Regions from separate parts of the Propionispora hippei DSM 15287 genome, predicted to be linked through region 1. Evidence: riboswitches for the same ligand, from Rfam matches in the RefSeq annotation. Region 1 holds a riboswitch; each other region holds the start of a gene.
What was found. Region 1 has a riboswitch for lysine ahead of F3H20_RS11230 (diaminopimelate decarboxylase family protein). Riboswitches for the same ligand answer to the same signal wherever they lie in the genome.
Positions count from the first base shown of each region.

Region 2: linked by a shared signal. The riboswitch ahead of dapB (4-hydroxy-tetrahydrodipicolinate reductase) and the one ahead of F3H20_RS11230 (diaminopimelate decarboxylase family protein) in region 1 are both predicted to bind lysine.
Region 3: linked by a shared signal. The riboswitch ahead of F3H20_RS12360 (amino acid permease) and the one ahead of F3H20_RS11230 (diaminopimelate decarboxylase family protein) in region 1 are both predicted to bind lysine.

Region 1 covers NZ_FQZD01000017.1:26,670-37,111, forward strand. Annotated here, with positions in the region: gene F3H20_RS11185 (hypothetical protein) at 1-426, shown strand, start outside; gene F3H20_RS11190 (coenzyme F420-0:L-glutamate ligase) at 447-1,115, shown strand; gene F3H20_RS11195 (2-hydroxyacyl-CoA dehydratase family protein) at 1,265-2,239, shown strand; gene F3H20_RS11200 (acyl-CoA dehydratase activase) at 2,246-3,010, shown strand; gene F3H20_RS11205 (hydantoinase/oxoprolinase family protein) at 3,012-4,679, shown strand; gene F3H20_RS11210 (histone deacetylase family protein) at 4,685-6,010, shown strand; gene rph (ribonuclease PH) at 6,025-6,765, shown strand; gene F3H20_RS11220 (XTP/dITP diphosphatase) at 6,762-7,352, shown strand; gene F3H20_RS11225 (metallophosphoesterase) at 7,349-7,828, shown strand; lysine riboswitch at 7,887-8,062, shown strand; gene F3H20_RS11230 (diaminopimelate decarboxylase family protein) at 8,173-9,417, shown strand; gene F3H20_RS11235 (fumarate hydratase) at 9,935-10,442, shown strand, end outside.
Region 2 covers NZ_FQZD01000006.1:203,116-213,557, reverse strand. Annotated here, with positions in the region: gene F3H20_RS04390 (FtsK/SpoIIIE family DNA translocase) at 1-1,034, opposite strand, end outside; gene F3H20_RS04385 (YlzJ-like family protein) at 1,256-1,489, opposite strand; gene F3H20_RS04380 (ATP-dependent Clp protease proteolytic subunit) at 1,489-2,265, opposite strand; gene F3H20_RS04375 (ribonuclease J) at 2,461-4,122, opposite strand; gene dapA (4-hydroxy-tetrahydrodipicolinate synthase) at 4,349-5,230, opposite strand; gene dapG (aspartate kinase) at 5,300-6,520, opposite strand; gene F3H20_RS04360 (aspartate-semialdehyde dehydrogenase) at 6,531-7,562, opposite strand; gene dapB (4-hydroxy-tetrahydrodipicolinate reductase) at 7,797-8,591, opposite strand; lysine riboswitch at 8,720-8,897, opposite strand; gene F3H20_RS04350 (hypothetical protein) at 9,068-9,781, opposite strand; gene F3H20_RS04345 (YlmC/YmxH family sporulation protein) at 9,860-10,147, opposite strand; gene F3H20_RS04340 (hypothetical protein) at 10,162-10,442, opposite strand, start outside.
Region 3 covers NZ_FQZD01000021.1:28,993-39,434, reverse strand. Annotated here, with positions in the region: gene pgm (phosphoglucomutase (alpha-D-glucose-1,6-bisphosphate-dependent)) at 1-794, opposite strand, end outside; gene F3H20_RS12375 (hypothetical protein) at 1,464-1,970, shown strand; gene F3H20_RS12370 (class I SAM-dependent methyltransferase) at 2,162-2,911, shown strand; gene F3H20_RS12365 (TMEM165/GDT1 family protein) at 3,098-3,778, opposite strand; gene F3H20_RS12360 (amino acid permease) at 4,217-5,632, opposite strand; lysine riboswitch at 5,765-5,944, opposite strand; gene F3H20_RS12355 (amino acid permease) at 6,060-7,442, opposite strand; gene F3H20_RS12350 (diguanylate cyclase) at 7,776-9,416, opposite strand; gene F3H20_RS12345 (DUF1987 domain-containing protein) at 9,436-9,828, opposite strand; gene F3H20_RS12340 (peptidylprolyl isomerase) at 10,276-10,442, shown strand, end outside.

The sequences.
Region 1 (10,442 bases):
TTTACATTGACCGAAGCTAATGAAGTGATGGCGGCGTTTACCTGCCGAGTTCCTTTTATCAACAAGGGAACGCAGGATGGAACCATCATGGATGCTTATACGCGGCATCTGCTGCCCTATGAGCAGTATGACGGAGTGGAAGTTGTTTCCCGTCTGGCGCTTGAAACGGCGCCGCGTACCGATGCATACTGGGAAGCGCTTATTGTACCGTTTGGTACGGGCCAGGCTGTGGATGTGACACTGATCCTGACTGCAAAGAATAAGGATATTGCCAGGACGCTGCCGGACATGGTGGACATGTCGCTGGATATTGTGTACCAGGTAGTGGCCCGCAGTGAATGGTATCTTGCCAAAGGATCGCGGCTTTATATTGACGCCGCCGAGTTGCGGCAGGCCTATGAAGCGGGACAAAAGGCGCAAGCCTAGATATTAGGAGGCAGACACACATGGCTGAACTTGAATTGATACCGGTTCGTACCCGGTTGTTGACACATAAGGATAATATTGTAGATGCCATTGAGGAATATGCAAAACAGAACATCGGACCCCATGATATCGTTTCAGTAGCGGAAAGCGTAGTTGCTATTACGCAGGGACGGCTGGTGCGTCCGGAGGAAATGAAAGTTTGCTTTTTGGCGAAAATATTAAACCGGTTTGTACCGCAAAAGGGCAGTTTGTCCAGCGTCTACGGCATGCAGGCGGCGATGGACGCCGAAGGAAAATGGCGCGTGTTATTCGCTATGATCATGGGCGTGCTGGCTAAACTGGTCGGTAAAAACGGTGTTTTTTATGAAATGGCCGGCGAACAGGCGGCGCTGATTGATGATGTGACAGGGACTATGCCGCCGTTTGACAAGCATTTGGTCTATGGACCGAAGAATCCGCAGAACGTGGCGGAGGAAATCAAAACGCGCCTGGGTTGTTACGGCGCGGCAGTAGCCGATGTAAACGATTTGAAACGGGCTGCTGTATTAGGTGTGTCCAGCGGATTGGACCCTAAGAAATTGGCCAGAATTTTAATTGATAATCCTTTTGGCAACGCGTCACAGCGTACACCGATTGTTATTGTTAAAAACTATGCGTTGCTGGAAGCTGCCGGCAGTGGTGAAGCGTAAATAGACAGCGCCATGGCGTTTTTCGGCAAAGCAGCTTTAACAGCCCGGCGTGCCGGGCCTATGGTATGAAAGACCGGAAAAAGAGGATAGACTAGACTATCCTCTTTCTTATCTCCCGGCGGGGAATTTGCAACTAGGAGAGTTAGGGCATGGCAAATATTGCGATTACGACTACCGTTCCCGTTGAAATCATTTTGGCGGCCGGATATATTCCGGTGGATTTGAATAATATCTTTATTACCAATCAGCGAGCCGTTCGGCTGGTGGAGGCGGCGGAAGAGGCCGGTTATCCCCGCAATTTGTGCGGCTGGATCAAGGGTTTATATTCGGTCGTGCTGGAGGGGGATTTTGAACAGGTTATTGCCGTTACCCAGGGTGACTGCAGCAATACTCATGCCTTAATGGAGACCTATGAACTGGCCGGAATAGAGACCATTCCCTTTGCCTATCCCTTTGACCGGGACTATGATTTGCTAAAACTGCAGATGGATAAATTGATAACCCGTCTGGGCACCGACTGGGCTGCGGTCGATCGGGTGAAAAAACGGCTTGATGTTATACGGAAAAAGGTGGCGAAGCTGGATGAGCTAACCTGGCAGGATAATGTAGTGAGCGGCTTTTATAATCATTTATATCAGGTTTCCTGCAGTGATTTCAACGGCAACCCCGATGAATTTGAAGCCGATGTGGACTGTTTTCTTAAGGAGGCAAGGCAGGCGGCGGAAAGAACGGAGGATGTCCGGCTGGCCTATATCGGTGTGCCGCCGATTTTTACCGATCTATACGGGTATATTGAGCAGCAAGGGGCGAGAGTGGTTTTTAACGAAGTGCAGCGCCAGTTTTCCATGCCTTTTGAAGCACAGGACATTGTGGAACAATACCGGCTTTACACCTATCCATACGGCGTATTCGGCCGGATTCGTGATATCCGGGCGGAACTGGAGCGCCGCAATATTGACGGCATTTTGCATTATGTGCAGAGTTTTTGCTACCGTCAGATTGAAGATATGATTTTCCGTGAAAAGCTCGATATACCGGTGTTGACGATCGAAGGTGATAAACCGGGTAAACTGGATGCCCGGACCAAACTGCGCATCGACAGCTTTCTGGAAATGTTGAGGTGAGTGATTATGCTGTGCGGGATTGATTTAGGCAGCCGCAGCGTCAAGCTCGTCCTGGCTGACGAAGCCGGCCTTCAGGATAAGCACGTGTTTGAAACCGTTCAATTTTATCGTGAATACGGTACCCGTAAGGAAGCGGGGCTGGTGATTGATTTTGCCGCTTTAGGGTTTGAACGGGTGGAGGCTGTGGTAGCCACCGGCTATGGGCGCAATACCATACAAATTGCCGGGGCCACCGTGATACCTGAACTGAAGGCCCATGCCCTGGGGGCGGTATACCAGACGGGTCTGACTGATTTTACCCTGCTTGATCTGGGCGGTCAGGACAGCAAGGTGATTAAGGTGAAAAAAGGTAAAATGATTGACTTTGAAACAAATGACAAATGCGCGGCCAGTACCGGCCGTTACTTGGAAAACATGGCTGCCGTGCTGGGCATAGATGTTGCCGAACTAAGCCGGTATGAGGCTGACCCGGTAGAGCTGAACACAACCTGCGCGATTTTTGGCGAGTCCGAATTGATTGGCCGTATTGTGGAAGGTCATAGCACGGCGCAACTGGCAGCAGGCGTCAATTATTCCATTGTCAGACGGATAAAACCGATGTTAAGGGCCTTGGTTGGCGGCACGCTCGTATTTACCGGCGGTGTGGCTCAGGGCAGCGGCATTCGGAAGATGCTCGAGCGGGAACTGGGCGTGCCTGTGGTTGTTCCGGCGTTCCCCCAGCTTAACGGGGCTATCGGCTGCGTCTGCCATGCTCAGGAAAAGAGGCGGTAATATGCTGGTGGGAATTGATGTAGGCGGTACGTTTACCGATGCGGTTATTGTGAAGGACAGACAAGTGCTTGTGCAGACCAAAGTACCGACAACTCATGGGAATTTACTGTCCGGCATTCTTGCGGTGCTGGATCAGGTGCTGGAGGGTGTGGATCGCCGGGCGATCGAGCGGATTTCCCTTTCGACCACCATTGTGACCAATGCTTTGATCGAAAATAAAACTGATCGGGTGGGGCTTGTCCTAATTCCCGGTCCGGGGTTGGATATTGCCGGGTATGTGCCGCAAGAGCCGGTTATCTTAACCGGTTATACCGACCACCGCGGCCGGAAACGGTTAGCTCTGGCCGAAAGCGAGCTGGTTAAGGCAGCGCAAAAGCTGGCGTCCTATAAGGTATTGGCCGTGTCCGGCAAATTCGCCGTGCGTAATCCCGAGCAGGAAATGCTGGCAGCCGGTACGCTTAGGAAAGCCAATCATCCCCGCCATATAAGTCTGGGAGCCGGAATGGCCGGAACGCTGAATTTTTTGCGGCGGACCAATTCCGCTTATTATAATGCGGCGGTGTGGCGGGTATTTCAAGCGTTTGCCCAGGCGGTGGAAACCGCCTTGCTGCAGCGGGAGATTACGGCGCCTGTTTATATCCTGAAAGCCGACGGGGGAACATTGCCTTTGGCGGCGGCAAAAGAATTGCCGGTTGAGTCTATCTTTACCGGCCCGGCGGCCAGTGTGCTGGGGATCATGGCTTTGGCGGCGCCGGAAGTACCGGCGGTATCGCTGGATATTGGCGGTACGACGACCGATATTGCCTTATGGCAGGAAGGAAGGCCCTTATTTGCCTCCCGGGGAGCGGCTGTTGCCGGCTATCCCACGGCCGTGCGCGGTTTTCGGCTGAGTTCGGTGGGAATTGGCGGTGACAGTCTGGTTCGCCGGGAAAATGGCGAATTGAAAATTGGACCAATGCGTCAAGGGGCGCCCATGGCTTTGGGCGGACCGGCGCCTACCGTCAGTGATGCTCTGGTTGTGGCTCAAAAAGTGCAGCTAGGGGATGCCGGTCAGGCCCAAGCCGCTATGCAACAGGTAGCAGCTGCCGGTCAGACGCCCGCTGCAGCGGCGGAAGAAGTGCTGGCAGCGACGGCTGGGTGTATCTGCCAGGCTATTGAGCGGATGCTTGCCGAGCAGGCTGCCGAACCGGTATATCGGGTAGCAGATATTGTACATGGCGAATTGTTCACGCCCCGCTTATTGATCGGTGTCGGTGGCGCCGCCGGCGGTCTGGTACCGCTGGTTGCCGATTCGCTGGGACTGGAATGTCGCATACCCGACGGGGCGCAGGTGGCCAATGCCATTGGTGCTGCTGTAGCCCGACCGACGCTGGATATTACTTTCCGGGCCGATACGGAGCAAGGCTATTATACGGTGGCGGAAATGGGCGAGCGTGGCTCACTGACTGTCAAACCGTTCGGTATGAGCGAGGCCCGGCGACTGGCTGAAAAAAGTCTGGCCGAACGGGCCGCGCAGGCAGGAGTTGACCTGGCTGACAGTGAAGCTGTCTATGCGGAAGAATTCAACATGGTCAGAGGCTTCCATACGGCAGGCAAACTGATTACGTTGCGTATGCAAATTAAACCGGGAGTTTTAAGTACGATTGACGGCATAAGCGACCGGAGGTAAGGGAAATGGGTAAAAATAAGCTTGGGTTAGTTTTTTTTCCGGCCTTTGACTGGGCGATCAGTCCAAGCCATCCGGAACGGGAAGAACGGCTCTTATATACGCGGGACCAGATACTGGAGGAGGGACTTTTAGACTTGCCCGGTATTGTGGAATATAAGCCGCGCATGGCAGACTTGAAAGATATCGAAATGGTTCATATCGGAGTACCCGACCTTAAGTCGCTGCTGACTGATGCTCATTTAGTCGCTGCCGGCGGCGTGATGACGGCAGCCGATGCGGTCATGCGGCAGGAGGTGAAACGGTCCTTTGCGCTGGTCCGGCCGCCGGGACATCATGCCATGCGGGTGGTACATGGTATCCGGGGTTTTTGCACCATTAATACGGAAGCTGTCATGGTAGAATATGTGCGCCGGCGGTATGGCATACGACGGGTTGCTATTGTGGATACCGATGTTCATCATGGTGACGGAACGCAGGATATTTTCTACCATGACCCGGATACGCTATTCATCTCATTTCATCAGGACGGACGCACTTTATATCCGGGGACCGGCTTTGTCGAGGAAGCCGGCAGTCCGGCGGCGTTTGGCACAACAATCAACCTGCCGCTGCCGCCGGGAGCCACCGACGAGGATATCCACTATGTGCTGGATCAGGTGGTGCTGCCAATCTTGAATGATTTTAAGCCGGACATGATTATTAACTCGGCCGGGCAAGATAATCATTACAGTGACCCACTGGCCAACATGGCTGTTACGGCGCAGGGCTATGCCCGTCTGGCCGACAAGCTTAAGGCTGATATGGCCGTATTGGAAGGCGGCTATTCCATTGAGGATGCGCTGCCGTACGTCAATGCAGGAATCATTCTGGCTATGGCGGAATTGAATTATCATAAGGTAGTTGAACCGGATCCCTTGACTAATAAGCGGCAGACCAGCGATTCGCAACGACAGGCGTACGTTCGAAAATTGACGGAACACTGGCTGAAGGTTTGGCCGCGCCGGGAGGAGCTTTCCCGGCAATTATGTAAGGAGGCTGGGGAGTTTTGGCACCGCAGCCGCAGCATCTATTATGACGAAAGCGGCATTAGCGAGAGGCAGACGGAAAAAGTACGGCTTTGCCCCGACTGTTCAGGCTATTTTACTTTGGGGACAGCGGTAGAAGGCTGGCAGGAACGGGACCGGTCGGCTTTTGCCGCCGCAATAACGAAGGATGCCTGCCCGGCTTGCCGCCGTGCCGCCAAGGATGCGGTGCTGGCGGCGAAAAAGCGGGGAGAATACCGGTACTATTTGCTACAGGATAAGCAGCACTGGGAAGTAGAAAAATTATGATGGCGGTGACGAATTTGAAACGGATTGACGGACGAAGTATGGATGAAATGCGTGTGGTGAAAATTACGCGCAATTATTTAAAATATGCGGAAGGTTCGGTGCTGATTGAAATCGGCAATACGAAGGTAATCTGTGCGGCGACAGTGGAGGAAAAAGTGCCTCCATTTATGAAGGGAACCGGTGAGGGCTGGATTACGGCGGAGTATTCCCTGCTGCCCCGTTCCACGCAGACCCGTAATATCCGTGAGGCGGCCAAAGGAAAGATTACCGGCCGTACCCATGAAATTCAACGGTTAATCGGCCGGGCCATGCGCAGCGTGGTAGACTTAAAGGCATTGGGAGAACGAACGATTTGGCTGGACTGCGATGTTCTGCAGGCTGACGGCGGCACCCGGACAGCGGCCATTACCGGTGCGTTTATCGCCATGGTTGATGCGGTAAATACCATCTATAAGCAAGACAAGGCTTTTCCGGTCAGGGACTTCCTGGCGGCAATCAGCGTAGGCGTCATTGGCAGCGAAACAGCCCTGGATCTTTGCTATGAAGAGGATTCTCATGCCGCCGTGGATATGAATCTGGTAATGACCGGCAGCGGTACCTTTGTCGAGGTGCAGGGAACGGGAGAAAAAAGCGATTTCAGCCGCCAGCAGTTGAATGAAATGCTGAATTACGGTGAAAAAGGCATCCATGCATTGATTGATTACCAAAAGGACATTCTGGGGCCGCTGGCCTGGAAGGTAGGGCGTGAACCGTGAAAGAGATAGTGATTGCCAGCTATAATAAAGGGAAGGTCGCCGAGTTTAAGAAAGCCTTGGCTCATTTGCCGGTTACCGTACTTTCCCTGGCCGACTTTGACCGTATTCCGGAGGCAGTGGAAAAAGGCAGCACGTTTGCCGAGAATGCGGTGCTAAAAGCGCGGCATTATCAGGAATATACGAAAAAGGCCTGCCTGGCCGACGATTCGGGGCTGGCAGTGGTTGCTTTAAACGGAGCACCGGGGGTGCTTTCCGCCCGGTATGCCGGAGAACAGGCTTCAGATACCCAAAATAACGAAAAGCTGCTGGCCGCTATGCAGCGGATAACTGACCGTCAGGCGCGGTTTTGCTGTGTACTGGCTTTTTTGGATACCGATGGCACGCTTTTGACGACCGAAGGCTATTGTGAGGGAGTACTTCTTCAGGCGCCGCGGGGAACGGGCGGCTTTGGCTATGATCCCTTGTTTTTTATCCCGGCTTTAAACAAAAGCATGGCTGAAATTTCCTTGGAAGAAAAAAATAAAATCAGTCACCGCGGCATGGCTGTACGGCATATGGTGGATAAGATGGCGGGATATATGTCATGAAAAAGATCGGCGTCATCAGCGATACCCATGGCCGGGGCATTATGGTTAACCAAGCGGTAAAAGCGTTGCCGGATATGGATTTATGGCTTCATGCCGGCGATAACAGTCAGGACATCCGCTTTTTTGAAGGCTTAACAACGGTGCCGGTGGTGGCGGCGGCGGGAAATTGCGACGGTTATCATGCTACCGCCAAGTTAGATGAATTTTTAACCGTGGAAGGAAAAAGCATTTGGCTGACTCACGGTCATCGTTATGAAGTAAAATACGGCACCCGGGAGCTGATTGAAAAGGCCAATGATCTTGCGGTCGATATTGTTATTTACGGGCACAGCCATATCCCCGATATTACCTGGGAAGGCGACTTGCTGGTTTTAAACCCGGGAAGCGCCGGCTTTCCGCGGGGCAACGTACCGACTTGCGCCCTGCTAGTGATTGATCAGGGTAAGGTTGCGGCTCAGATCATTGATATCAGATAAGAATATATATTGACAGGATATAGGCATATCCTGTATGATAAGTTACAAGTTTATATTATTTTGTGGTAGAGGTGCGGTCTATCAATAGTACCTGACGGAGTCTGGCGAACTGTGAAGCCAGGGAAAGGGATAGCCGCCGAAGCTGCAGTCTTTGCCAGGGATTGCCGCTGGTCTTGTGTTTAAGAAATACCGGACTGTCGCTTGATGGATATCAAGGGGAGCGCTACTATCTTGCACGTGGGTAAAACTTCCTTTACCATTTCAGCGATTTGTGAGATTGTACGCAAGTCGCTTTTTGTGTTTTATGGCGGCTTCTTGTCCAACTATATTGAGGAGGTTTTAACATGGCGGAAAAGAAACTACCATTTTCTAAAGATGAAATTCACAGGATTATTGAGGAATATAAAACGCCTTTTCATATTTATGATGAACAGGCTATCCGGGACAATGTGCGCGCTTTATTGAATGCCTTTGCCTGGGCGCCTGAATTTAAGGAGTATTTTGCCGTAAAAGCGACTCCCAATCCTTCCATTATGGAAGTTTTGCGGGAAGAAGGTGTTGGGGCCGACTGCAGTTCGCTGGCGGAACTTTTGCTGGCAGAAAGAGCCGGGCTGCAGGGCGAGGAGATTATCCTGACCTCCAATGATACGCCGGCCATTGAATTTAAGAAAGCCCGTGAAATGGGTGCCGTGATCAATCTGGACGATATCAGTCATATCGATTATCTGGAAAGACATGCCGGCATCCCGGAGGTGCTTTGCTTCCGCTATAATCCGGGCCCGCTCCGGGAAGGCGGCAATGCTATCATCGGCAATCCGGAGGAATCCAAATACGGACTGACCAGAAAGCAACTACTGTCGGCCCTGGCCATTGTGAAGGAAAAAGGGGTAAAACGCTTTGGCCTTCATACCATGGTTGCTTCCAATGAACTTGATCATAATTTCTTTATTGAAACCGCTCATATGATGTTCGATTTAGTATTGGAAGTTAACCGGTCATTGGGTATCCGCATAGAGTTTGTCAATTTCGGCGGCGGTATCGGTATTCCGTACCGGCCGGAGCAGGAAGCAGTCGATCTTGAACGTCTGGGCCAGGGTATCAAGCAGGCGTATGAGGAAAAGATCGTGGCTAACGGACTGCATCCTTTAAAACTGGCGATGGAATGCGGCCGTATGGTTACCGGTCCTTATGGTTATCTGGTATCCACCGTTTTGCATAAAAAGGAAATCTACAAAAATTATGTCGGACTTGATGCCTGCATGGCCAACCTGATGCGTCCCGGACTTTATGGGGCCTATCATCATATTTCGGTAGTCGGTAAGGAAGACTGGCCGAAAGGGTATATCTACGATGTAACCGGCTCACTTTGCGAAAATAATGATAAGTTTGCCATTAACCGCAAGCTGCCGATGATTGATATCGGCGATGTCGTGGTGATTCACGATGCCGGTGCCCATGGGCACGCTATGGGTTTCAATTATAATGGAAAGCTTCGCTCCGCTGAGTTACTGCTGCGGCCGGACCGCAGCGTGAAGTTGATCCGCCGCGCCGAAACAATTGAAGATTATTTTGCAACGCTGGAGTTTTAAAACAGAGAGTAGTGTTGAGAACGAGATTCTCGGCACTACTTTTTTATCTTTTATTAGGGCATGCCTGAAAACCATCCGAAACGCCCCCTGACGGTAATTTTTACACCATACTTCGTTAACATTTTTTGCAATAGGGCCCACTATTCCTTCAAAATGTTGCCTTGTCTGGCGCAAAAATTACTCGCCACGGAACATTCCGTTAGCTCTCAGACACGCCCTAGGAAAGAACTGCGGGAGTCCGATAGCTTTACGAATAGACAGTCCTAAAAAATCCGATAATATTGCCAAGAGTTTGCTTGTTTTTTTTGTTCAGAACAGAACAATAAATTGTTTACTGTTTTATGTAGATAATTGGCAAACCAATTTATCTATGGTATACTAAAGCGTAGATTGTACTGGTTAACGGTAGGTTACCTATGTGAGTGAAAATATGAACTTGCAGAAAATCCATCTAATAGGATAGGATAAGCCGATAGACCAAGTTAACGTACAAATAAAAAATAACGGGGGGTATTGGATGCGCACGCTCGAGGTTGACCAAATTACGCAGGCAATAGCCAAGATGTGTATGGAGGCTTGCTATTATCTGCCGGAAGATGTTTACAGCGCACTGGTAAAGGGACAGCAAACCGAAGAATCTCCGCTGGGAAAAGACATTATCGGTCAAATTATTAAGAATGCCGACATTGCCAAAAATGAGGACAGGCCGATCTGCCAAGATACTGGCATGACGGTCATTTTTATGGAAATTGGACAGGATGTCCACTTTACCGGCGGCTGTTTGGAGGACGCGGTGAATGCTGGTGTAGCCAAAGGGTACACCGAGGGGTATCTTCGTAAATCCGTTGTGGCGGAACCGCTCTTTAATCGCAAAAATACTACGAATAATACACCTGCAGTACTTCACACGTCCATTGTTCCCGGTGACAAGGTAAAAATTAAACTGGCGCCGAAAGGCTTTGGCAGTGAAAACAAAAGTGCTTTAAAAATGCTTGTACCGGCCGATGGTGTGGAAGGCGTGAAAA
Region 2 (10,442 bases), on a different contig from region 1:
GGCGCCTCAATACGGACTCCTGTAGCCGCCAGTTTCAGAGCGAGATCGTCAGCCAGGCCGACAATTTTGCTTACTTTGACGCCGGGCGCCGGCTCCAGTTCGTAGCGGGTGACCGCCGGCCCCTGACAGGTATTGATCATTCTGGCGCTTACGCCAAAACTATCCAGTGTATTAATCAGAATTTGCGCATTATCGGTGATTTCTTTGGAGGGCTTGGGTTGTTTGGTTTTAACCACCCGTTTTAGTATAGACAGCGGCGGCAGGCTATATCTAGTAATTTCCCGTTTCTCGCTTTTTATCTCCATCACCGGTTCGTCCGGCGCAAAATTCATAACAGGCTCCGGTGTGACCGGAGTATCCTGGCGGGACAGTTTAAAGACATCCTGTTCCTGATTGTAAAAAGACCGGGAGCGAGCGTTATATTTCCCGGCGCTGACTGCCGCCGGTTCTTCCTCATCAGTCCGGACCATTTTTTCCACAAGGGTTTCCCTGGCAGCGGCAATGGCTTCCCGGGCGCTATCCAGACTGTCACCGGCCTTCTGTTTGGCAAGCCATAGGGTCCGCTGCAACGACCAGGTAGTTGTACCAATAATGGCACAAACGGCCAGACCGATCAAGACCACCAGCGAGCCGTCCGTCCCCAACAGCTTCCGCAAAAAAAACAGCAGCATTCCGCCCAGCAGGCCACCGCCGGCCACCAGGCTCTCCGGCAATATTTCCTGTCCCGGCGGAATTTTAAAATGATGAAAAATCGTTAAGGCCAGTACATATAAAAACGACAATCCCCAAAACTTCAAAGAAAAGTCGATTGCCATTTGCGTCCAGACATAACGGGACCCGATTGCCACCAGCACCACCGGCAAAGCCAAGGCTCCGATGCCAAACATATAACGCTGGACTTTTGCCATAAACAAACCGAACGGTCCTGTATGTAAGCCGGCAAGACTGATGAAGGCCAGCACTCCTGCGGTGAACAGCAAAATACCCAGTAACTCGTATCTTGTTTCTGGTTTCAAGTCTGAGAGTTTAGGCAAAAAAACCACCTCTCCGTAGTTTTTTCTACGCTTATACATAAAATCCTTTATTTTTGTAAAAAAAAGCGCTCTATAAATCGAGCGCCTCTTAGAGTCCGCCAAGTCTAAAGGCATAGGATGAATTGCGCGAGATTTTTCGTTCAGCTTTGGCGGAGGAGCCGCGCATATCGCACATAAGGTGGCGACAACGAAGCTTGACGGAAAATCTCGCGATAAGAACACTATGAATTTAGGCTTGTCGGACTACTGGAATAGGCCACAACTGTTCCCGGCTGCAGCCTAGGATCCAGGTATTCGCCAGGATCGGTCGTGATCAGCCGGACCACTTTACATTGCCGGGCGTTGATTCTTTCCATTAAAACCCGGCTTTGGCCAAGCGTGACTTCCTCATAGTCCGGCTGATATGGTTCGGCCGGAAAAATCGACTCCAGAGGCATAATCGTCCAGAGCAGCATTATTGTTTCAACCCCTTATCGGCCTTATTAGCGGTAATCAGTTGCTGCAAGGTAAGCTGGGCCTGAGCAATCCCGCCGATTTCGTCGATCAGGCCATAATGTACGGCATCCTTGCCGACAACTGAGGTTCCGATATCCCGCGAAAGTTCACCTGTTTTATACAACAATTCCTTCCACTTTTTTTCCGTAATCTTGGAATGGGTTACCACAAATTTATTCACCCGCTCCTGCATCTTTTCCAGATAATCAAACGAACTGGGTGCTCCGATCACCAGTCCGGTCAGTCTAATCGGATGAATGGTCATGCTGGCACTTTCGACAATGAAAGAATGCGTAGCCGATACGGCAATGGGCGCGCCAATACTATGGCCGCCGCCAAGCACAATAGACACCGAGGGTTTGGACATACTGGCAATCAACTCGGCAATGGCCAATCCCGCTTCCACGTCACCGCCTACAGTATTTAACAACAGCAATAGACCTTCAATCTCCGGGTTTTGTTCAATAGCCACCAACTGCGGCATGATATGTTCATATTTGGTGGTTTTATTCTGGGGCGGCAGCACCATATGCCCCTCAATCTGACCGATGATGGTCATGACATGAATGTTACTTTTGGCCACTGGAACTTCGGCAGTTCCCAGTTCCTGAATATTGTCAGCCGGGCCGGTCGCTTTCTTAGCCCGCTTACTTTTCTTCTGCGTATCAGGCACTACCGGCGTTTCAGGCTGTGTTCCCGGCTCAGGAATAACAGGATTGCTGCTCTTTATCATCATATTACCTCCAGTAATCAATTCTCAGTAATAGTATTGACGGCAAATCAACTTTCATACCTAAAGAGCCTGGTGATGAAATACGCATTGTGGCTGACGAAAAGGCCGGTCCATATAAGATAGCCTGTCATAAACCGTTCGTTTAAAAGAAAAAAGACTGTAAAAAGCCCACTTATTCAGGCCCTTCACAGTCTTTACTCATACTTCCATAATAATCGGCAGAATCATCGGACGGCGGCGGGTCCGGTCATACAGATATTTGCCCAGCGCATCGCGGACATTATTTTTAATCGCCGCCCATTCGGTAATATTATTGGTCTGGCATTTTTCCAACGCCTGTTTTACCTTTTCCCTGGCCTCTTCCATCAATTGTTCCGATTCGCGGACATATACGAAGCCGCGGGAAACGATATCAGGACCTGCCGCCACACCACCTTGTTTTTCCATGGTGACGACGACGATGAGTATGCCATCCTGAGATAATTGTTTCCGGTCACGGAGTACAATATTGCCGACATCGCCAACTCCCAGGCCATCCACTAAAATGTTACCGGCCGTAACCTTTCCGGCGATCATACCTCTGTCTTTGGTAAACTCCAAAACTTGTCCATTCTCGGCTACAAAGATGTTTTCCTTGGCCATTCCCATGTCCTGCGCCAGTTTGGCATGCTTCTTCAAATGGCGGTATTCGCCATGGACGGGTATGAAAAATTTAGGACGAATCAGATTATGCATCAGCTTAAGCTCTTCCTGGCTGGCATGGCCGGAAACATGGATGCCTGAAGTCGCTTCATAAACAACGTCGGCGCCTTGGCGCAGCAAATAGTCAATCGTCCGGGCCACCAGCTTTTCGTTGCCCGGTATAGGCGTAGCGGAAATGACGACGGTGTCGCCGGGAACGATATCGACCTTCCGGTGATCCGACATCGCCATACGGGTCAGGGCCGACATCGGCTCGCCCTGGCTCCCGGTGGTCAGAATGACAATCGCAGAAGCAGGGTACTGATTGATCTGATCAATGTCAATCAATACTCCCTCCGGAATATTCAGATAACCAAGTTCCAGCGCGATATTAACAACATTGACCATGCTCCGTCCCAATACGGCCACTTTGCGCTTATACTTGCAGGCCATATCGACAGCCTGCTGGACACGGTGCACGTTGGAAGAAAATGTGGCGATAATGATACGGTCTTTGGCGGTACGAAAGGTTTCATCAAAAGTGACTCCCACCGACCGTTCGCTCATCGTATAGCCGGGTCGTTCGGCATTGGTGCTGTCTGCCAGCATGACGAGGACTCCCTGGTCCCCCAGTTCGGCAAATCTGTGGAAGTCGGTCACTTTGCCGTCTACCGGCGTTTGATCCAATTTGAAGTCGCCCGTATGAACGATAGTTCCCACCGGCGTCTTGATAAATAAAGCCACACTGTCGGCAATGCTGTGGCTGACCCGGATAAAGCCGACGGTAAAAGCTCCGGCCTGAATTTGGCTGCCCGGTGTCACAGCCACCAATTGCGCATTGGTAAGATGGTTTTCCTTCAACCGGTTTTCTAATATGCCCAGTGTCAGGCGCGTCCCATACACCGGTACATCAAGCTGCTTTAAGACATACGGCAGGGCGCCGATATGATCTTCATGTCCGTGAGTCAGCACGATGGCGCGCACCAAATCACGGTTGTCAAGCAGGTACGAAATATCGGGAATGACTAAATCGATCCCTAGCATGTCATCCTCAGGAAACATGAGGCCGGAGTCAATCACAACAATGTCGTCGCCACAGCGGACCACTGTCATGTTCTTTCCTATCTCTCCCAATCCTCCCAAAGGAATAATTTGAAGTTTTTGCGGTAACTTTGCCAAAAAAAAGCACACCTCCAGAATATTTTAAGTAAAGAACCAGACCTCTCTACGATTATCGCCGTCCACTCCACTCAGGTCAAACCAGCCGTCCGTCACTTCCACTTACTGCCATTATACCTTATTTCCGTCATGACAACAAGTGGAACTGATTTTGATTTATTATATGCCCATTCCCCGACAGACATACGGCCCCATCCTCTACGAGAATGGGGCCGTTCCCAATATATTACATAATGCCCAGTTGCCGCATGCTCTCTTTAATCTGCTCCACTTCCCCGGCAGACGCCGTCGTCAGCGGCAGCCGGCAGGGGCCTGCCGACAATCCCAGCAGATTAACGGCTGTTTTAACCGGTATGGGGTTGCTGTTAATGAACATCAATTTATAAAACGGAAAAATGCTCCCGTGAATGGCCTGAGCCTGCCGGACATCGCCAGCGGCAAAAGCGGCAATCATATTTTGAATCTGTCGGCCGATAATATGACTGGCCACACTGATTACGCCAACGCCACCGACTGCCAGAATAGGCAGTGTCAGGCTGTCGTCACCGCTGTACACCATAAAACCGGCCGGTGCCCGCCGCACGATCTCCGAAGCCTGATCCAGTGAACCGCTGGCTTCTTTCACCGCCACGATGTTTTTGATGGCCGCCAGCCGGACGATGGTGTCCGGTGAAATATTGGACCCCGTACGGCCGGGTACATTATATACAATCAACGGTAGCGCTGTGGACTCGGCAATGGCTTTAAAGTGCTGATAATACCCTTCCTGATTGGGCTTATTATAATAGGGGCCTACCAGCATGGCGCCATGGACACCCAGTTTTTCCGCTTCCCTGGTCATTTCGATGGAATGCTGTGTATCATTTGAGCCGGTTCCGGCAATAACGGTAACCCGGTCGCCCACCGCCTCCAAGACGGTACTGAATAAATTCAGTTTTTCTTCCTGTGTTAAGGTCGGCGATTCACCGGTAGTTCCCGCGATCACCAAACCGTCCGAACCATTGGCAGCCAAATGTGTAGCTAACTGAGCAGCGGCAGCATAATTAACCCGCAAATCCTCATGAAAAGGAGTAACCATCGCTGTAAACACTCTGCCAAAATTCCTCACAAACGCCCCTCCTGTTTTTGTTTATTAATAAGGTAGAGGATATACCCACCTAACAGGGTTCGTTCCGGCTCACCCTGCTAGGCCAAACTTTTCATGCAACGCCAATACCGCCGCCTGCACATCCTCCCGTTTCACCAGGGCGGATATGGAAGTATGGGAGTCGACTGTTTGCAGAATGGATATCTTATTGGTAGCCAACGCCTCCACAAAGCTGGCCATAACGCCGGGTACTTCCCGCATGCCGCCGCCGACCACCGATACCTTGGCGCAGTCATAGGTTACGGCTACCTGATAACCGCCTTCCCGCAGCCGGTTAACAGCCCGTTCAGCGGCATCTCCCGCCACAGTAAACATAATCTGTCCGGGATGAACGTTAATCAAATCCACGCTGATGCAGCTTTCGGCCATCAGCTTAAACACCTGAAAGCTCGAACCATGAGCAGCTCCGGCATCAATATTTACCCGAATCTGGGCAATATTGCTCAGTGAGGTTACGCCAGTGGCAATCCGATCGCTAACAATAGTTCCGCCGTTCTCATCCTGACCGATGTTCGTAATCAGTGTTCCCGGTTCGTCGGAGAAGGTGGACTTAACAATTAAAGGAATATTTTTCTGCATGGCAATTTCCACCGCCCGGGGATGAATGACCTTGGCTCCCTGGTGCGCCAGTTGGCAAACCTCGCCATAGCTGATACAGTCAAGAATCTGCGCACTCTTCACCATCCGCGGATCGGCTGTCATAATCCCGTCGACATCGGTATAGATTTCGATCATTTCCGCCGACAGTGTCGCGCCGAGCGCCGCCGCTGTCGTATCACTACCGCCGCGGCCCAGCGTGGTGAACTCCCCTTCGGTGGTCATCCCCTGAAAACCGCAAACGACCGGAATCCGGCCAGCCTTAATCAGGCTTATAATGCGGGACGGCTCAATCTTTAAAATCCGGGCGCGGCCAAAATGATTGTCGGTAATAATGCCGGCCTGCCCGCCGGTCAGCATAACGGCATCCATGCCGGCTGCCTGCAATGTGCCGGCCATAATCACTGCCGAAATCATTTCACCGCAATACATCATATGGTCAAGTTCCCGTGCGGCAATGTTTTTATTGGCGGTCCGGGCCAGGCCGATAAGGGTATCTGTAGCGTAATTCTCCCCTTTGCGACCCATAGCGGATACCACAACCACCGGGCTGTAGCCCTGGCTGCGCACTTTTTCCACCTTGCCTACCACCAGTTTTCTAACATCCTCATTGGCGACCGATGTGCCGCCAAATTTCTGGACAATTATACGCATTCCCAACACCTCAAACTAAATTATGTCCAATCATGTATTCCGCAATCTGCAGTGCGTTCAAAGCCGCGCCTTTGCGGATTTGATCGCCTACAACCCAGAGGTTCAAGCCGTACGGTACCGATTTGTCCTCCCGGATACGTCCTACGGCCACATCGTTTTTGCCGGAGGTAAGCAGCGGCATAGGATACACCATATCTGCCGGCTCATCCTCCACCACAACACCGGGGAAAGCGCTCAATAAATTCCGGGCCTCCTGGGCCGACAACGGTTCTGCCAGTTCCAGATTGATCGACTCGGAATGACTGCGGAACACCGGGACCCGCACGGCTGTGGGCGAAATGCCGATTGTATGGTCACCCAGAATTTTGTGTGTTTCATGAACCATTTTCATTTCTTCCTTGGTATAATCGCCGTCAACAAACACATCGATCTGCGGCAGCAGATTAAAAGCGATTTGGTAATGCTTCGGCAGGCTGGCGCCCGGCAGAATATTAGCTTCGATCGACGCCCGTTGAATATGGGCAACCACCTGATTTTCCAGTTCATCAATCGCTTCTTTACCGGCACCGGAAACGGCCTGATAGGTCGATACGACGATCCGTTTAATCTTCGCTTTGTCATAAATCGGCTTTAATGCCATCAGCATAATAATAGTAGAACAGTTCGGATTGGCGATAATGCCTTGATGTTCTTTAATCGCCTCAGGATTTACCTCGGGAATGACCAAGGGCACCTTCGGATCCATGCGAAAGGCGCTGGAATTGTCAATGACGACGGCGCCGCGCTTTACAGCCTCGGGAGCCAGAGCCTTACTCGCCGCGCCGCCGGCAAATAAAGCAATCTGTACATTTTCAAAGGATTCCGGTTTGGCTTCTTCTACAGTATAAGTTTTTCCCATAAAGTCGATTTTTTTACCTGCCGAACGGGAGGAAGCCAATAGTTTCAATTCGGCAAACGGAAAATTACGCTCTTCAATCAGTTCCAGAAACTCCTTGCCTACTGCGCCAGTAGCCCCGAGTATTGCAACATTATATTTTTTCATTCCCAATCGCTCCTTTTCCTGTAAGGCGTGTCTTTAAACTATCCGAAACGCTCCCTGACAGCGCTTTTTGTGCCATACTTCGCTAAAATTTTTGAAAATAGGGGCCGCTATTCCTGCAAAATTTCGCGTGCCCTTTAGGGTATATCTCGTCTGGCGCAAAAAATCAGTCGCCATGGATCATTCCGTTAGTGTGAAGGCACGCCCTAGCACCGTTCATACTCACCATATTATGCATTAGTCCAAAATGTTCTCCAAACCACAAACCAGCCCCGTGATAGTAAGTACCCGCTTGCAGGCAAGCACCACGCCGGGCATGAATGACTCACGGGAGATCGAATCATGACGGATGGTCAAAGTCTGCCCCAAGCCGCCGAAAATAACCTCCTGATGGGCGACATAGCCAGGCAGTCTGACGCTATGGATACGAATACCCTCCAGTTCGCTGCCTCGGGCACCGGCCAGTTTTTCCTCTTCGTTCGGATGGCCCTGTTTTAAGAAACCCCGCTTTTCGGCAATCAACTGTGCCGTCCGCAGCGCCGTACCGGAGGGAGCATCCAGCTTCTGGTCATGATGCAGTTCGATAATTTCCACATGAGGAAGATACTTTGCCGCGTCCTGCGCCATTTTCATCATTAATACGGCCCCAATAGCAAAGTTAGGCGCAATCAACGCGTTGACCTTTTTATCGCTGCATAACCGCCCTACTTCTGCCAAATCATCCGCTGATAAGCCGGTTGTACCCACAACAGGACTTACACCACAGGCAATAGCCGTGCGAATGTTGGGCATCACTGCGGCGGGATTAGTAAAATCAACCATAACCTGCGGTTTGGTCTCGGTGATAACCGTCTGTAAATCCTTGCCTACCGTAACGCCGATCTTGCCTATACCAATCAGTTCGCCGGCATCGGCAAAGCTGGAGTTCACATCCATAGCACCGACCAGTTCCAATTCCTTGTCATTATATACGGCCTTCAACACTTCACGGCCCATTTTGCCGTATGCGCCGCACACTATTACTCTAATCACAAAAGTCCACCTCCTAAAATAATAAAAGACAGCCGGTGAATGCTTATCTCACCGGCTGTCTTATTTGTGATTAGACAGCCAAAACCATGACATCAGGAAATATAACAAAAGAATATCCCCTGCCGTCGATTTGAGATAGCGCTCCACCAAATACCACTTTGGTGACAGTCTTAAACCTATTCGATGTAAGACCAGTATACAAGGCTTGGCCGCCTTGCTATACTTCGGCAAACAACCCTTTCCTTTCAGATCATCGACACCACTCTAGCTGAAAGTACTCATCTTGTTCGCACCTCTACTCCACCCCGCGCAGGATGAGGTCTATTTATTTTACGTACATTGTATACTAAGCGTTCCATCAGTGTCAATCTTTTTGCGAAAAAAAACACCGACCGCCGCTTAACTCGCCTTTACTCCTGGGAGTAAAGGCGAGTTAACCGCTGGAGCCGTTTAGTCAATTTCAGATTTTACAATCACTATTTGGTATTGTGACTTTCCACTTCACTGGCCCCGTTTTGCCGCAATACCTGAGCGGCGGCATTTACCTTGGCAGCGTCGGCGCGGATAACGGCCAGCGTATTGCCCTGAGCCACACTTTCCTCATACCGATGACTAGCCTCGGCCGGAATGCCCCAATCAATCAGGCCGCCGGCAATACCGCCAGCTACAACACCACTGATAGCTGCCGCAATCGGACCGGCGGCGATAACCGGACCAATCCCCGGAATAGCCATAGCCCCGGCGCCCAGCAGCAAACCGCCAATACCGCCAATAGTGCCGCCCGTTAAAGCGCCGTCGGTAATATCGTCGTCATAGTATTCGGGTTTGCCCTCTCCTTCCCGCTTCTTGCTTACCAAATTGATCTCTTCGGTGCTAAAGCCCTGCTGACGCAATTGCTGAGCAGCCTGCTCGGCGCTGCTGCGTGACTTAAATACCCCAACGACGCTTTTTGTTCCTTTACCGGCAGCTTGCGAAGACTGGGTGCTGTTTGACGCACCGCTATTCTGGCCGCTGCTTGAGGTAGCTGTTTGACTCTGCGATGCATTTTGTGCCTGCATGCCGTTTGTTGCCTGTCCCTGCGCACCGGCGGCGTTCTGGCCGCTGCTTGAGGAAGCGCCGGCGTAACTGTTAACGACTGCACTGCTGGCAGTTTGTTGCGTAGAAGACTGGTTGTTTCCGGAATTGTTCATAAACAGACCTCCTAACATTGAAGTATGAATTGGACAAAGTCCAATTCTACCATGTTAGTTTGTCCATTCTGCCGCTTACTATGTATTGCCGGTTCGACGAAGCATGCGGGAATTCGACACTTCTCCTGCCTGCTGCAACTCAATAATTATGACATCGTCGCCAATTTTTTTAACACTGTCCCAGGGAATGGCGGAAACTTTCGTATCGCTTAAAAAATGCAAAAAGCTCTGGCTCACCGGCAGAATCAGGGAGTCAATTTCCCCGGTTCTGGCATCAAACGTAAGCTCACACTCGTTAATGACTCCCAGCCGCGCTCCGTCACCGATATTGATGACTTCTTTTCCCGATAATTCACTTAACCTCATATTTTTCTTCACTCCTAATTCTTGTTAAAAAGGCGCATAACCAGGGGCTGCACAATAGCCAGGCCAATGGCCAGACAAGGCAGCGGGTCCATAGCGACGCCCAGCAACAGGATCTTTTCCGGAACATCAATCTTTAAAAACGAAAGCAACATAATGAGCGACAGATAAATGCCGCCAGCAGCCGCCAGCAGCTCCTGCACGGCCAGCGACAAAGGGGATGCCTTGGGTTCCACCTTGCCGGCCTGCTGCCGCAGCCAACACATGCGCAGCCAGATGGATACAGGCAGCATAAGCG
Region 3 (10,442 bases), on a different contig from region 1:
GGGTCCGGGTGGTTATTCAGTACATCCATATTCAGACCGTACCGTTCGGCAATAGGTCCCCAGTAGCCAAGTCCCGCTCCGCCCAGAGCATCGGCCCCCAGTTTCAGACCGGCGGCCCGGATGGCTTCCATATCGATAATCTGAGCCAAATCATTCACATAGGGTGTAATAAAATCATGCTCTTGAACCGACTCCATCTGCTTGGCCCGTTCATAGGGCAGACGTTTCACCTCTTTGTTGCCGTTCTGCAAAAAACCGTTGGCCTTATCGGCAATCCACTTGGTGATGGAAGTATCGGCCGGTCCGCCATCGGGCGGGTTATATTTAATACCCCCGTTATCAGGCGGATTGTGAGACGGCGTAATGACCATCCCGTCGGCCAAGCCGTCACGGCGGCCCCGGTTATAGGTTAAAATAGCATGAGAGATGCCGGGCGTAGGCGTATAGTTCATGTCCTTGGCCATTCTGGTTTCCACGCCATTGGCAGCCAGTACCTCAATAGCCGAGATAAGGGCCGGCTCAGACAAGGCATGGGTATCAAAGCCGATAAACAAAGGCCCGGTTATGTTCTTTTCCCGCCGGTAACAGCAGATAGCCTGCGTAATGGCATAAATATGATCCTCATTGAACGTACCTTTAAGCGAGCTGCCGCGATGGCCCGATGTGCCGAAGGCCACCTGCTGAGCCGGGTCGCCGGCATCGGGGTGATTCACATAATACGCGCTGATTAAACGGGGAATATTATCCAACAAACTTTTCGGTGCTTTTTTACCTGCTAACGAATGAACAGACATGCTCAAATACACCTCCATACAGACTTTTCAATCTATTTTCAGCTTGTCGGACGGCAAAACCCGTGCCGGCACAGCAAGCAAGAAACGCCACTATGATACATCAGTAATTTTCTACCTTGACCGGTAAATCTTACTAAGATTTTCTACCACCAGGCAGGAAATTCCTGCTGCCGGTTGCAAACAGGCAAAGTCGTTTTTATTATTTTCCATAATATGTTATATTATAACCAACAGGATGCCGGCAGGAAGGAATATACTTCTATTAGTACTCTACCAGCTTGAAAGCAAAAATTGTGACGGTTAAAATTCCGTCGTCGTCAGCTTCAAAGCTGGCAGAACACTAGGTACCCGCTGATTAAATGAAAGTGTCGGCCTGGCGAAAGATTTTTCCGCCAGGCAAGGAAGTAAAGCCGCAGGAATAGCGCGGCCCCTATTTCAAGGTTTTGCTGACGCAGCCAGGCGGAAAAAGATCCGTCAGGACGCGCAGCGTGAATTAATCAGTGGGTACCTAACTTGAGATTCCCGGCAAATTCCGTTATGATAATAGCATTCCTACTTTTATTCCGATTGAAACCATAAACAATTCACCGGTGTAGCCATCAGCCTGCTGCCGCAGAAGCGATGTAACCGGCAGTCTGAGCACACCGCTGTTTTACTGAGGAGGGAACTATGCTGCCCCATGTAAAATCGTTTGCTGTCGGTGCCCTGCTTACTTTAGCGCTGGTTTCAGGTCTTTGGGGACTGCAGCAGCGTCAAACCGCCGGGCCATCGGTCCAGCCGCCTGCCGTCGAAACAACGCCGTCCCAGGTCGCCACTCCTAAAATTATGACGGTTACCCCGCTGCCGACCCTGCGGATTCTCTACGGCCAGTCAGTGCCATTTGAGGGCAGCGCCGCCTTTCCCCAGGCCATTGCCGGCCGCTTTGCCCAAAACCTGCACATTGTAAGTTTTCAGGCCACCGGTGAGCATGCGGAAAAATCTCTGATTAAAATTGTCTGGGAAAACGGCCAGACCGACACCGTTTCTCCTGGCACCGTTAATCTGGTCTTCCCCCCCGGCCGGCGAGCAGTCGAAATCACCGTAACCGGCTACAGCATGCACGAACGGAAACTGTTTAAGGACAGCCGCCGCCCCGGCACCCTGTCCTGGGAAATCCAATACGAAGCGGGCGAATAACTCTCAGAAAAACTTTGCCGCCTTATCTCCGCCCTGCGACAGCAGGGCATTTCTTTTCAACAAACCAAGCCATACAATACTTATAACAGTCAACCCTATAGTATCTCCTTTGGCTTCTCATTATCCTGCTTAATCTTCTAATCCGGGGTATTATGTAATACTTATAGTAATAATTTGTGGAGGTAGAAAAAATGAAATGGAACAGCAAGCTATATGATAACAAACATTCTTTTGTAGCTGAATATGGTAAAGCAATGATTGACTTTGTAAATACGGAAAAAGGGCAAAAAATATTAGATGTAGGATGCGGTACAGGGGTACTGACAAACGAGTTGGCAAAAAACGGTGCGACTGTTATCGGCACAGATTCATCAAAAGATATGATTGATAAGGCAAAATCCAATTATCCCAACTTAATTTTCCAGGTACAAGATGCAACCAATTTGCCTTATAAAAATGAATTTGATACGGTTTTTTCAAATGCAGTCTTTCACTGGATCCAGAACCAGGAAAAATTGTTGCATTCAATTCATAATTCTATAAAAAATAATGGGATGTTGATTTGTGAATTTGGCGCAAAAAATAACATACATCAAATTCAAACAGCTTTTGAAAAAGCTGCAGGACAACAACGGTATATTTACTGTTCTCCGTTCTTTTTCCCTTCAAAAGAAAAATATAAATTATTATTAGAACAAGTTGGTTTTGAAGTAAAACACCTCATTGAATACGATAGGCCAACACCACTCGCTGATGGTGAAAAAGGACTGTACAATTGGATTTGCCAATTTTTTGCGAGTGATTTGCTGAATTTCTCAGATGAAGAAAAAGAAGAAATATTATCTGAAACAGAAAGACTTTGCAGAAACAGTATATGGAAAAACGGACAATGGATCGCTGATTACAGACGTATTCAAGTTATTGCGATTAAAAAGGCTTAAAAAGACTGTCTCAATCGTAACATTACAGTCTGATGAGAATGGCTAATCGAAAAAACGCAAGCCTATGCACCTATAGGGGTGGACAGCTTGCGTTTTCCTTTAACGGAAACTAAATCATTGAACAGCGGCAACCAGCACGCCTATCCTGCAGCACTATTCCCGCAAACGTTACAATCAGTTTCTTCCTTAACGTCCGGACGATTCCCGCATACAGCAAGGGGGTTCCACCTTCTTCTCCATGCGTGCAGCCAAATAGGTCAGAATCACCAGGACGCCGATACAGCCTGTTATCGCGGGCCAGGTAAGAAACTGCTCCGGCAGCGACTGGTACAAGCCAAACAGGCCAAATAAGTAAAAAATCATCGCGGCGCACCACTTAACTACCCGCTCGGGAATGCGTTGCCCCATTACACAGCCAACCACGATACCCAGCCCGTCGGCAATCATCATGCCTGTCGTAGTCCCCAGCCAAACCGGCAGAGCATGATGAAACTGCGCCGCCAGGGCTACTGTCGCCAGTTGGGTTTTGTCCCCCATTTCCGCCAGAAAAAAGGCGATCACCACCGTCCAAAAAGGATTGTACCGGCAGGATTCATCCTCGCCGGACAGTTCATCGCCCCGGATAGTCCACAGACCGAATAAAATGAATGAAGCCGCCGCCGCGATTTGCACATATTGCAGCGGAATAAATTCCGTCAAATAACTGCCCACTACTACCGCCAACAGGTGATTGACCAGAGTGGCCACAAAAATCCCCCACAACACGGTCTGCCAACGGTATTTCGCGGCAAATGCCATAGCCAGCAATTGAGTCTTGTCCCCCATTTCCGCCAGAACAACAAAGACCAGCGAAGTCAAAAAAGCCATTACGATCTCCCCTTTTTTCTGTGATCTGCAGGACTGATCTCCGGTCCGGCCAGCGCTTCCGTCCTTATTTATCCAATGACTAACCCGACCTAAAACTTCCCACCTTTACAAGCGGGAGTAAGATTGCTAAGTCCCTGGATAATCTCGACTACAATACAGGCGGTGTCCAAACACCGTCTGTATTAAGTCTCCATTTATTCGATCAGAAAGACTGTCCCTTCCGATCATACAAAAAACGAGACCTTTAGTATGACACTAGGCCATACTAAAGGTCTCGCTAATTGACGGTAAGCCAACAAACAGAGCCAGACGGGAAAACCGCCAGTATGTTGACTCTGTTTCCAAGAGCTACTCCCCTTTAGAAACTATCTTATGATTTTAACATTCTACACCATAAACGGCTTCACGTCAACCATTTTACGGTAAAAAAGGACCGTGTTATTCCGCCGCAGGAGCTACGGCAGTCCGCTTTTTCAGGAAAACTTCATGGAACAGATAAATGGCTGCCAGCAAGGGGAAGCCGGTATACAGCACGATACGCTGGGATTCGTCGAAATACAGACTGATGATAACGACCAGGTTCAGCCCAATAGCCAGCATCGGCACCAGCGGATAGCAGGGCGTCCGGAACACCAGATCCTTCACCGAACCGCCTGCCGCCAAAAATTTCTTACGGAAGTTCATCTGGCACCAGCCAATAATAACCCAGATCAGGCAGCCGGTCAGGCCGGTACTGGCCATTAACCATAGATAGACGGTGTCTGCCGCATACTCACTGGTCAGCAGCGACAGGCATGCCAGAATCAGCGTAGCAATAACGCCGTAAAAAGGAACACCATTGCGGTTTAGTTGGCCAAGAAAACGGGGTGCCAGCCCTTCCTGGGCCATTGACCACAATAACCGCGAGCAGGCGTACAGGGCGGAATTACCGGCCGATAATGCCGAAGTAAGCACCACAAAGCTCATAATATCCTGGGCGATGGGAATGCCAATGCGTCCGAACACATGAGCGAAGGGACTTTCCAGCACGCCGGCTTCCTGCCAGGGAATCGTTCCGGCCAGAATAATCATCGCCAAAATGTAGAAAATCATAATCCGGTAAGTAATGCCGCGAATGACACGGGGCACGTTTTTGCCCGGCTCCTTGCATTCGCCTGCCGCAATGCCTACCAGTTCTGCTCCCTGAAAGGAGTAGGAAACGGCAATCATCGTCAGAAACACCGCCGAAAACCCATTGGGGAAAATACCGCCGCCGGTATGGAAATTGCTAAGTCCAATAGCTCCCTCATGTCCGGTAAAACCAAACATCAGGCCGGCTCCGGCAATAATGAACGACACAATGGCGGCAACCTTAATGCCGGCAAACCAGAATTCAGCCTCGCCGTAGGCCTTGACGGAAATAACATTCAACAGAGCCAGTCCCAATGCAAAAATACCGCTCCAAATCCAGGTGTCAACCTGGGGAAACCAGTTATGCATGATAATTCCGGCCGCCGTAAAATCGGCAGCAATGCAGACCGCCCAGTTAATCCAGTACAGCCAGCCGGTGGTAAAGCCTGCGCCAGGAGAAATAAACTGGGACGCATAGCTTTGAAACGAGCCGGAAACCGGCATAGCCACCGAAAGCTCCGCCAGACAGAGCAGCACCATATACATAACAAAGCCGCCGAACAAATATCCGATGATGGCACCCGCCGGGCCGGCCTGACTGATCGTCTGCCCCGAACCTAAAAACAAGCCGGTACCGATCGTTCCGCCAATGGAAATCATCATTAAGTGGCGCGATTTCATCTCCCGCTTTAGTTCCGGTTTGGCCGGGCAAAGCTCTTTCAAAATATCTTCCTGCTTATACATATAATACCTCCTAGTCTTAATAACCTGCAGCCTAACCCGCCATAACCGCTTTCCTTTCGCTCACAAAAAAAAACGGTCGTGAGCCATCTCACAACCGTACGATTACCGCATAAACCATGACAGTAAAACTTTCTGTGAGATAGCGCTTCATCCAATGGTGGGAAACCCGGATGACAGTGTTGTACTTATTCAATACAACCCCAGCAGCCGCCCTGGCCAGGGCACGGCCGCTTCGGCGGGTATTCCTCCGCTGCAGTTTTATCGCCAGCCAGCTCACTGCAGTTTCATAATCCCCGCGCCTCTATCTGATCACCGTATTAAACTAATTTTTATTATACTTGATCCCCTGTGTTTTAGGAAGAGACTTTTACGTTTCTGTGCTAAAAATAAAAACAAATTTCGAATTTTTTACAATAAATTGCTATTGTTAATAGTTTCGTACAGGCTCACTTTGCCGTTTGGCCTTTACCTGATAACCGATGTACAGACAAAGCAGCCAGGCCGGTGCGATATAAAGCGAGTACCTCATATCGGGAATTAAGGCCATAATGACTAAAATGGAGGCCAGAAAAGCCAGGCTGATATAGGACGAAAAGGGATACCAGGGCAGCTTGTAGGTCAGCACCGCTTTTTCGGCCTCTTTCTTCTGCCGGAATTTAAGCTGAACTAACAAAATCATAGCCCAGTTAATGATAATGGCGATAGTCGCCACTGCCATTAAATACAAAAACACCCGGTCCGGATCGATATAGCTGAGTAAAACGGCAAACAGCGTAACGCCTGACGATACCAAAATGGCAGCTACCGGAACACCGGAGGTGTTCAATTTGGCAAACAGCCGCGGGGCATTGCCCTGCAGGGCCAGACCATACAACATCCGGCCGTTGCTGTACAGCGCACTGTTATAGGTGGACAAGGCTGCCGTAAGCACAACCGCGTTCAACAAATGGGCTGCAGCCGGAATACCCACATGGGTAAAGATTTGCACGAAGGGGCTGCCCTGAGTCCCCATCTCATTCCAGGGGAAAATAGCCAAAATAACGGTCAGCGCTCCGACGTAGAATAGTAAAATCCGCCAAACCACCTGATTGATTGCCTGCGGGATGGACTTTCTCGGGTTTTCCGCTTCGCCGGCGGTAATACCGATCAGTTCCACGCCGCCAAAAGAAAACATGGCCATGACTAACGATAAAATAACGCCGTAAACACCGTTAGGCAAAAAGCCGCCATGCTGCCAGAGATTGCCCAGGCCAATCGGCACGCCGCCGTGACCGAAGCCGAAAACAATAATAGCTACACCAAACACAATCATGCCGACAATAGCCAGCACCTTGATAATGGCAAACCAGAACTCGAACTCGCCGAAGGCTTTCACATGAATAAGATTGATGGCGGTAATTGCCACCAGGCAAACCAGCGCCGATACCCAGATGGGGATATCCGGCAGCCAGTAATTCACATAAGTGCCGACAACGGCAAGCTCCGCCATACTGACTACAATATAGTTGAACCAGTAATTCCAGCCACCGATAAAGCCGGGCAGTTCACCCCAGTATTGGTAGGCATACTGGCTGAAGGAACCCGATACCGGCTGCTCCACCGACATCTCACCCAAGGCCCGCATGATAAAGAAAATAATGATGCCGCCGATTAAATACGATACCGTAATGGCCGGTCCCGCCAGCTTAATGACCGAGGCCGAGCCGTAAAACAAGCCGGTGCCAATGGCGCCACCCAGAGCAATCATCTGAATATGACGGTTCTTAAGGCCCCGCTGAATGTTTCCTTCCTCCGCATTAGGATGGTTCATTCTTACTTCACTCCACTTCCGTTCCTTATTTCTACCCAACTTATTTACACTCAGTAAATTATACATAACTATGTCCTCTGTGTAAAGTACACAATCACCCTATTTAACGCTGTTATCCCTGTCTACTGGCAACAGACATAGAAAAACATGCTGCATACACAGCCGCCTCACGCCTGTTACCTGATTTTTTTAGCCTCCCACTGTGTTCTCCTGGAAAACACAACCGTCCGGCAATTCAACTGCTAATCGGGACCGTGCAAACACCAAAGGCGGGCTGATCGCGCTCCTTTTCGCGCGACCAGCCCGCCTTGTTATAAGTTATAAACAAACGTCCTAGACCACTTTTTTCCTTTCCCGCATAAAACGGACAAACTGCTCGGTTAGCCGCGGATCAAACTGGCCGCCGCTGCCTTTTTCAACATGAGCCACACCCTGAGCCCTGGTCATAACCACGCCATAGGGGCGTTCATGGGTAACGGTATCAAATACGTCGACCAGCGAAAACAACCTGGCCAGCAAGGGAATTTTATCACCCTTTATGCCATAAGGATAACCCTTGCCATCCCAACGCTCATGAAGAGCCAGAATGACCTCGGCCAGCACCGCCTCCCCGATGGACTGCGCCATCCGGTAGCCGATATCGCTGTGACTTTTGACCAGTTCCCATTCCTCTGCTGACAATGGGGCCTGTTTCCCCAGTATATCCCTGGGGATGGCCACTTTACCAATATCGTGGAGCGCCGACAGCAAGACCAGCGGTTTCATATCCGGACCGTCCATGTCCAGGCCGATATACGCGGCAAACTCAGCGGTCAACTGACATACTCTGGCGCTGTGTCCGGCTTCTTCAAAACAGCGGGTATGCAGGGTATTCTCCATACCCATAATGATTTCCCGCCGCACTGTCCGGCTTTCCAGCAGCTTATGACTGTACATCCGATTTTCGGCGATACTGAACAATTCCGCCAGGGTAGCAAAGCCGTCCTCCCTGGTCGCCATGCCAATGGCGGCGCTCAAGGGAATAGGCGTGTCCGCCCGTAGCCGGCAGGCCGTCCGGATTTTACAGCAAACCGCTTCACATTCCTGGCTGCTGGTGAGCGGCTGCAAGATCAAAAACTCATCGCCGCCCCAACGGACAACAATATCGGTGGAACGGCTGGACTGCTTCAACACCTCGGCCATCGCCGTCAGCAGGCTGTCACCCTCATGGTGACCGAATACGTCATTTACCAGTTTAAGTCCGTTCATATCTATCAGAATGACACTTAACGGCGAAAACTCCATCTTTTCCAGTTCAGCACGCATCATTTCAATATACGCCCGGTTATACAGAGTAGTCAGCTTGTCATGATAGCTGAGATACCTGATTTTCTCTTCCGCTTTCTGCTTATCGCTGATATCGGTCAACACCAGCATGATGACCCGGCGATTAATGCCGTCACAGGGCTGTAAAATCTGCTTGCATTCCACATAAATCACTTTCCGGTTAATATGAAAGACCGGCGGCAATTGCTGCAACAGCTCATTTCCTTCCGTTTCATCGACCAGAAACACCTGGCTCAGCAACTCCGCCAGTTCTTCCTGCTCACCCTCGGGGTCCAGCAGATCGACAATGCCGGCGCCATCGATCTTACCGCTAAAAATACGGAGACATTCCGCACTGTAATACCGGTTGACCCGTAAATCCGCTCCGAAAGTCAAAAAACCCTGGTTGGCATGATCCAGCAAATTTTGCATATCATGCTGGTACTGCTGCAAAAATTCCCCCTGCCTATCACTGATCAGAAACGTCTTGCGGGTCATCTGCAGCAGCCGCCGGTAATGCTCGGCCAGTTCACGGTAACGGGGCAAGAGCGCGCTGTCCGCGTAGCGGGGATTAACCAAGTCCCTCATCGTTTGGAGCAAGACCTGCTGCTCACTCTCAAACAGTTCTTCATCTTTTATCATCCAGTCTCTCTTATTGGTAGTATTCATACTTCTCACCTTCTGACACTCATACGTCTTCCTCCAGCGGAATCAGACGGAAAGGCAGTTCCAAATCTTCCTGGAACTTCACCGCACATTCCTGCGCCACTTCACTATCCCCGTCATAATACCACTGAACGACAACCTGCTTGCCTGACCGGTACGCCGCCGTCAGCTTCTCCAAGAGCAGCAGGATGCACTTGGTGCTGCCGGCATTGATATAAGGTATCTGGAAATAAAGTTCCAATAGTATGGAACTTTCACACTCCGCTAAAAATTCGTCCAGCCACTGAAAAACAGGCCCATAAAAGGCAAACGCATTATCCGGATAAGATTGTCCGATTATTTTCAGCCTATGCCGGTCCGGTTCAAACAAAACTCCCGGCGTAGAACTGGTTTGCTCAATATGTAATGGCTTCATAATATCCTGTTTTCTCCTTTTATATTTACAAGGAATACCTTTTCGCCAGTCTTCACCCTATTCCCTTCTTATCGCTGTTTTCCGGTACGGTTTTGACAATAAATAATTTTTGACCCTGTCACCCGGCCAGTGCCTTGTCAGTCTTAAAACGGCAGGATAAGGGCGAGGCTATTTTTTGCAACACAAGGCGAAGGAGGGCGACATACCGTAAGTATGCTAACTGACGGCAACGAAGGGTTGCGGAAAATAGACCGCCAGTATCCACCCGATTAAGGCTGACAAGGTCCTGTAGACCGCTCCGACTTGACATGCCGGCCTACTTGGCTTTATTCTAAGAAAATAGAGTTCTTTTTCCAAGAACCACATTGTCCAAAACCGCATTCCGCCTATGATTGACACGGGGCTTTCCCGTCCGCTCAGGGCGAACAACAAAGGAGAAGATATCCGATGACCACCTCGTTCCGCACCGCTCTTTGCACCGGCCTGCTGCTGGTGTTATTAACCGGCTCAGGCTGCTCCCAACAGGCGCCGGCTAAACCGGCCGAACCGGCCCGGGAAACGCAACAGGCGCAGGGCGCCGACGTCAAAAACCGGACTGCCGTCTTTGAAACCTC